2 regions of the Bacillus hominis genome follow, and region 1 is predicted to be linked to the other one. Evidence: riboswitches for the same ligand, from Rfam matches in the RefSeq annotation. Region 1 holds a riboswitch; the other holds the start of a gene.

Evidence for each region. A riboswitch is a leader RNA that binds a small molecule or an ion and turns the genes downstream of it on or off. The one in region 1 is predicted to bind cyclic di-AMP.
Region 2: another riboswitch for cyclic di-AMP. It lies ahead of QUF93_RS11220 (potassium transporter KimA); the one in region 1 lies ahead of QUF93_RS06190 (SipW-dependent-type signal peptide-containing protein).

What each region holds. Positions count from the first base shown of each region.
Region 1 is NZ_JAUCFS010000005.1:727,741-731,154, reverse strand. Features, by position in the region: gene kdpA (potassium-transporting ATPase subunit KdpA) at 1-1,553, opposite strand, end outside; gene kdpF (K(+)-transporting ATPase subunit F) at 1,573-1,653, opposite strand; gene QUF93_RS06190 (SipW-dependent-type signal peptide-containing protein) at 1,650-1,754, opposite strand; cyclic di-AMP (ydaO/yuaA leader) riboswitch at 1,851-1,996, opposite strand; gene QUF93_RS06185 (hypothetical protein) at 2,258-2,488, opposite strand; gene QUF93_RS06180 (hypothetical protein) at 2,505-2,891, opposite strand; cyclic di-AMP (ydaO/yuaA leader) riboswitch at 2,985-3,132, opposite strand; gene thiD (bifunctional hydroxymethylpyrimidine kinase/phosphomethylpyrimidine kinase) at 3,218-3,414, opposite strand, start outside.
Region 2 is NZ_JAUCFS010000005.1:1,719,137-1,722,550, reverse strand. Features, by position in the region: gene QUF93_RS11220 (potassium transporter KimA) at 1-1,293, opposite strand, end outside; cyclic di-AMP (ydaO/yuaA leader) riboswitch at 1,438-1,584, opposite strand; gene QUF93_RS11215 (hypothetical protein) at 1,724-1,852, shown strand; gene panE (2-dehydropantoate 2-reductase) at 1,930-2,862, opposite strand; partial or broken gene QUF93_RS11205 (hypothetical protein) at 3,026-3,414, shown strand, end outside.

The sequences.
Region 1 (3,414 bases):
GTACGGAACGTTCCGACTGTTTCGGGTACTACCGTCTTCTCTTTCAATGAAGCTGCCACAGCTAGCATCGTAATTAAACTGAAATAGCGTCCTAAAAACATCACTAAACCAGTCGTAATATTCCAAAACGGTGTATTATCTGCTAATCCTTCAAATCCAGATCCATTATTCGCAGCTGACGATGTGTATTCATATACAACTTGCGTTAAACCGTGGAAACCTGAATGAGAAATTGCATCCGTTCCTAAACTTGTTGAAAGAGCTAATGCTGAAAACCCTAAAATAAGTAATGGGTGAAATAATATCGTTACCGCAATCAATTTCATTTCCTTACCTTCAATCTTCTTACCTAAAAACTCTGGTGTCCGACCAACCATTAATCCAGATATAAATACTGCGATTATTGCATACATAATAATGTTCACAAAGCCTGCTCCAACACCGCCGTATACTGTATTTAACATCATATTTACGAGTGGTACTAACCCGCCAATTGGTGTTAACGTATCATGCATCGTATTAACGGCCCCTGTTTCAGCAGCTGTCGTTACTGTTGCGTATAGTGAAGAAAATACTGTTCCGAATCGTACTTCTTTTCCTTCTGTACTTCCTTGTACATGTTCAATACCCATTCCATTTAACGCTGGATTCCCATTTAATTCCGCTGTAGTAATCGTTATAAATCCTAGTAAAAACACCATAAATAGTGAAACAAAAAGGATACGTCCTTGTTTTTTATTTCCTACCATTCGTCCGTACGTAAATGGTAGTGCTGTTGGCAATAACATCATAAGCATCATTTGTAAAATATTACTCATTTGTCCTGGATTTTCGAAAGGATGTGTAGAATTTGCTCCGAAAAATCCACCGCCGTTATTTCCAAGTTCCTTAATGGAAACGAATGATGCAACTGGACCACGTAAAATACTTTGCTTTGCACCATCAATTGTTTGTGCTGTAACTGCCCCGTCTAACGTTTGTGGTACACCAAGTGCGACAAAAACTAGCGCCGCAATAAATGCGATAGGAAGAAAAACTCTCGTTAATGCTCTCGTAAAATCAACGAAAAAGTTACCGAGTTCTTTTCCAGCGAGTCCTCTTATAAAAGCCATAACGAGTGCTAACGTCGTTGCTGGTGCCGCAAACATTAAAAATGTAATCCCGATTAATTGTGATAAATAAGATAAACCATTTTCACCGCTATAATGCTGTAAGTTTGTATCAGCCATAAAGCTAATTGCTGTATTAAAAGCGAGCGTAGGCTCCATTCCTTCAATGTGTGCTGGATTTAATGGCAATACACCTTGTAATCTAAAAATGAAATATACAACGACAATCATAAATCCATTTAATAAAACTAGTGATAATGCATACTGTTTCCACGTTTGATTGTATGCTTTCACACCCGTAATTTTAAAAATAAGTTTTTCAAAAGGCCCGAATACTTTATCTAGTGTTTTGCTACCTTGAAAGGCTTTCTCTAAATAAATCCCCGTTGGCTTTGCTACTAAAATAAACAAGAGCATTGTAATAACGACTGCGACCCAAATCATAATGAATGATTCCCCCTAATTAAAACTTTTCTGGATTTAATAATGCATAAACTAAGTACACCGTAATCGCTGCAACAATAACCGATAAGGCAATCGTCATGATTGCTTCCCTTCTTTCACAACTTTATCTGACCAACTTGCAAGACTTGCCATCGATGCGACTAATACAACAAAAATTCCGATCATCACAACATCTAACATAGCTACCCCTCACTTTTTTGTTAAAATTTACCATATGATTATCAAAAAAAGAACACTAAGCTCTACTTAGTGTTCGAAGTGAACAACACAAAGTAAACCTCCTCTCTAAACGCTTACGAGGTTAGCTGTCGGATTCGGGCCTAAAGAGTAGCCCTACTTTCAAAACTGAAAGATTCACCCCAAGTGACGATGCACAAAATTGGTTCCCCCGCTCCATTTCTGGAACTCAGCGATTTTAGGTTTTTTTGGAAATTTCATGAATGATTTATGAGAGTAAATATACTCCTCTATATTTAACTTGTAAAGAGGTAAATTACTTAAAATAAGAAAATATCCTATCATTTAAACGCTTACATTACGTATTATTCATATAATTTCATCTATTTCCTTGTCTTTTCTTTCTTTTTCATAAAAATGATCTTTTAAATATGAAATAAAAAGAGCGAATTACATGAAGTGCATAGCTTGTTGCACTCAGCATTCGCTCTTTTTTCATTCACTCTTTATTCTCCTCGTAAAAATGCACGTAAATTTCTCCCTCGAATATAAACCTGTGCCAGTTCTGCATGTAACTGCTCATATTCGATAATATCCGTTTTTAAATATAAAGCATCTTTCGATGGCAATATTATATATGGCCTTGGAAAAATAGGATCGAGCACTATCAATTCTTGAACTCTCTCTACCGATGCCGCCCAACGATTCGCTATATCTCCTAGTAACAACACCTTCATCTTCATTTCCCCCGCCCTATTCAAAAAATAAAAAAGAAATATTATCACAGTTCGTAAACACTACAAATTTAGCTCCAATTGTTTCATAGAGCCTGGCCGGATATCGTTTATTCCTCGTAACAACAGTAATAGGCGCTTTAAAATAAAAACAAATGCGTTCTGTGAAGAAGCTAACTATCGGAAACTCATCTCCTAATAAAATCACTTTCTTAATCCGCTCGCAAATACTAGTAAAATCCTGCTCCTTATTACAGCTATAAGTCGAATCAAATCCACAATTTCTAACTTCAGCTGCTAGCTCTTCATTTGCTGTAAAAATAATTAACTCATGCTGAAATGCTACTAATTCTCTTAAACTATTTATCTTGTTTTCTTCTCCAACACAAATAAGTGTTAATTCCATGTACCTTATCCTCCTTAGCATAAAAGAACTCAAACGTAGATTGATATTCCCCTATACTAATCGGACCGATGAAGTGATGTATCCACCCTGGCACCATCCTCTCTCAAGACGCTTACGAAGTTAGCTGTCGGATTCGGACTTTGAGAGTAGCCCTACTTTCAAAATTGAAAGATTCACCCCTAGTGACACTGCACAAATTGGTTCCTCCGCTCCATACATTTGGACTCAGCGTTTACAAAAAAATGTATTCTGGCTGATATATTACTCTTGTATTTGGAAAAAGTAAACAGAAAAAAAGCCAGTTACAAAACTGACTTTCCACTTACTTACGCACGCGTTTTATTCAATTTATACGCAAAATGATTCGTCGGTCCATGACCACTTCCAATATTCAACGGTTCTTCAATTGCTATACTAATAAATCGTTTTGCTTCTTGAACTGCCTCTTCAATCGAGTATCCTTTCGCAAGTCCTGCCGTAACTGCTGAAGCAAATGTACAGCCACTTCCATGCGTTTGCTTCG
Region 2 (3,414 bases), 990 kb from region 1:
TTGTGCGAACTTAGTTAAAAAGAACATACTCATTACGATAAAACTAATGACTGCACCAATTAAATTAATCGATAAACGTAAAATCCACCCTTCAGGTTTTTCACGAAGCCATTTTAATACCATCCCAGTTTGAGAAAGTGTAAATGGGATAAATACCCCTACCGCATATAGCGGAATTAAATGTTCTGTTTGTCCTTGGAAAGCTACAATTAAAATAATTGAAGAAATCCCAAGTATAATAATACCATTTGAATAACCTAGACGGTCTCCTCTAATCGTAAACATTCTCGGTATGAATTTATCTTTTGCAAGGTTAACCGCTAATAACGGAAATGCAGAGTAACCTGTGTTAGCAGCAAGAATTAATATTAAAGCTGTTGTACCTTGTATGAAATAGTACATGAAATTACGTCCAAATGTTTGTTCAGCAATTTGTGAAACAACTGTTACTTCTTTACTTGGATTAATTCCATAATAATAAGCTAAAAAGACAATTCCTGAAAATAAAACCGCAAGTAATGCGCCCATTGCAAGCAATGTTTTTGCTGCATTGTTAGGTGCAGGATCCTTAAAGTTTGGAATCGCATTAGAGATTGCCTCAACACCTGTTAAAGCAGAGCTTCCTGAAGCAAATGCTCTTAACAGTAAAAACAAACTAATTCCTGCAACTGGTGTTCCAATTGGCGCGTGTAAAGTCGGTGAAACGTGACCAGTTAAAATATTATATATTCCTACACCAATTAATATAAATAGTGCTAGAACGAATAAATAAACAGGATATGCTAAAACGGAAGCTGATTCCGTTACGCCTCTTAAATTTAAGATGGTAATCAATATTACAAATATAATCGCAATGATTACATTATGTGCATGTAAGCTAGGAAAAGCTGATGTGAGTGCATCTGTACCCGCTGATACACTTACTGCAACAGTTAAAATGTAATCGACTAATAAAGATCCTCCTGCTATTAAGCCTGGATTCATCCCTAAATTTTCTTTTGATACAACATACGCTCCCCCGCCATGCGGATAAGCGAAAATAATTTGACGATAAGATAAAATAAGGGCTGTCAATAATACTAATACCCCAACAGCTATCGGAATTGAATACCAATAAGCTATTGCTCCAAGACCTGCTAAAGCAATTAAAATTTGCTCTGGACCGTAAGCAACCGATGATAAAGCGTCAGAAGATAAAATTGCTAGCGCCTTCGTTTTATTGAGCTTTTGTTCTCCTAGCTCAGTTGATTTTAACGGTCTTCCAATTAAAAATCTTTTAATAGATGAAACCAATGCTGTCCACTCTCCAATAATTTTGTACGAAATTTTCTGCTAGTTACAGCAAGTAAAGTATTTCTTCAGAAAACAAAAAATGTCTACAAGCCATAACGAAATAGACTTGTAGACATTAATTTTTTTGTCGCACAAGCTCCACCTTCCTTCTCAATATAACGCTTACGAGGTTAGCTGTCGGATTCGGGCCTATGAGTAGCCCTACCTTTTTCAAGGATTCACCCCATTGGATTATGTATTAATCCATAAAAACGGGTCCCCCGCACCATGCGGCTTCAGCGATTTAGAAAATTGAAACTGTGGATTATAATACTCCTTTATTTTCAAAAAGTAAACAAAAATTTTAAAAAAGAAAAAAATTAAAATGATTGTGCATAATCCACCGAAAAATATACATAATGAATACTAAAAATCCACAAAGGAGACCCATATGTCTAAAGAAAAGAAGCCACTTTTTTCCGACTCATATTTAGATGCAGTAGCAAATGAAATTAATCAGTTATATGGTAATCGTGAAAGAGAACGAAATACGGCCAATAAACCGAAAAGAAACGAATAAATTGTCAAAAGTAAACACAAAAAAGGATAGCAACATTTATATTTTGCTATCCTTTCCACTTTTTCATACCATTAAAATCACACTATTTCTTTACTTAAGATCATTTCTTCATATACCTTTAAATTTTGATATACAACACTTAATAAAGGCACATCTATAGACATTTCCTCTGCTAATTTCAATAAGTATCCTTGTAAATGCTTCCCTTCAATGAGCGAACCTTTTTCCATATCTCGCTGCATCGATGACTTCATATCATACGAAATTTTATCAATCGTTTTCATATGTTCCTCAACGATATTGTCCTTAACTGGAGCCTCCATAGATTTCATGATTTGCACAGATTCTTCAAATAAATTCCTAATGAATTCTCGGCCACCATCACTCTCACGAATCGGTCCTATCGGCGCACGCATTAATGTTGTCACACCTGACATTACGGTGATAAATAAATATTTATGCCACATATCTTGCAAAATATTTTCACTTAAAACAAAACTAGCTTTCGTATCTGCAAATGTTTTAGAAATACGCTTTATTCTCTCTGAATCTTGATGCTTAATTTCCCCAAATACAAGTCTGTTGGCAACACTAGTTTGTACGACATCTCCTTCGTTATTCAGTGTCGTTTCAATAAAACATAAACCACCAATCACTTTTTCCACGCCGAACTCCTTTTGTAATAGTGATAACTGTGCGATACCATTCAATAATGGGATTATTACTGTGTTCTTACCTACAAACGGCTTCAAATCTACTATCGCTTCGTTTAGATGATACGCTTTTGTTGAAAATAAAATTACATCAAATGGAGAAGTTATATCTTCTTTCGTTATCAATTTCGGTTGAAATGAAAAATCTCCATTAACACTACGAATAACAAGTCCTTTTTCCTCTAATTGCTGTTTTCTTTTGCTGCGAACGAGAAATGTAACATCCTCTCCCTTTTCTACTAATCGGCCACCAAAAAATCCTCCGACGCCACCAGCTCCTAATACTAAAATCCGCATACTACATCCCCCTTTTCATAAAACAATCATACTAGTTTTATTATACAGGTCTCCTATTAAATAAGCTGAATTTTCATTCTTAACCTAGTGAAAACGAGAGGTTATTTTCAAGAAAAATTGGGCATGTTGTTTCTATAGCTTATATGGAAAGGAAACAATGTTGATGGAGGCAATACAAACAATCGAGGAAAAAGGTGTAACAACAGCTATATTTCAATTTATATTCCCATCTTCGTTTAAAACTAGATATGAACAAAATATGTTCCCTTTCTTACAAAAAAATGATTTTCGTCCTTTTCGACTCAATCATCTTGAAGATGACAATACATATTACGGGAAATTTCAAGTTTCACATCAAAATATGGAAGCTTATTATCTTTCCTTATATTCATGATTATTTAAAACAACATGCTTACCAGAGATGGGCTCCTAATCGTTATTTCATAATGGAAGAACATATTTTCACATGTATTACGAACGAAGATGACGATAAAATAGCTAAACTTGCTAGTCAAATGTACGGGGAATTTTATTACGCTATATTAATAGCGA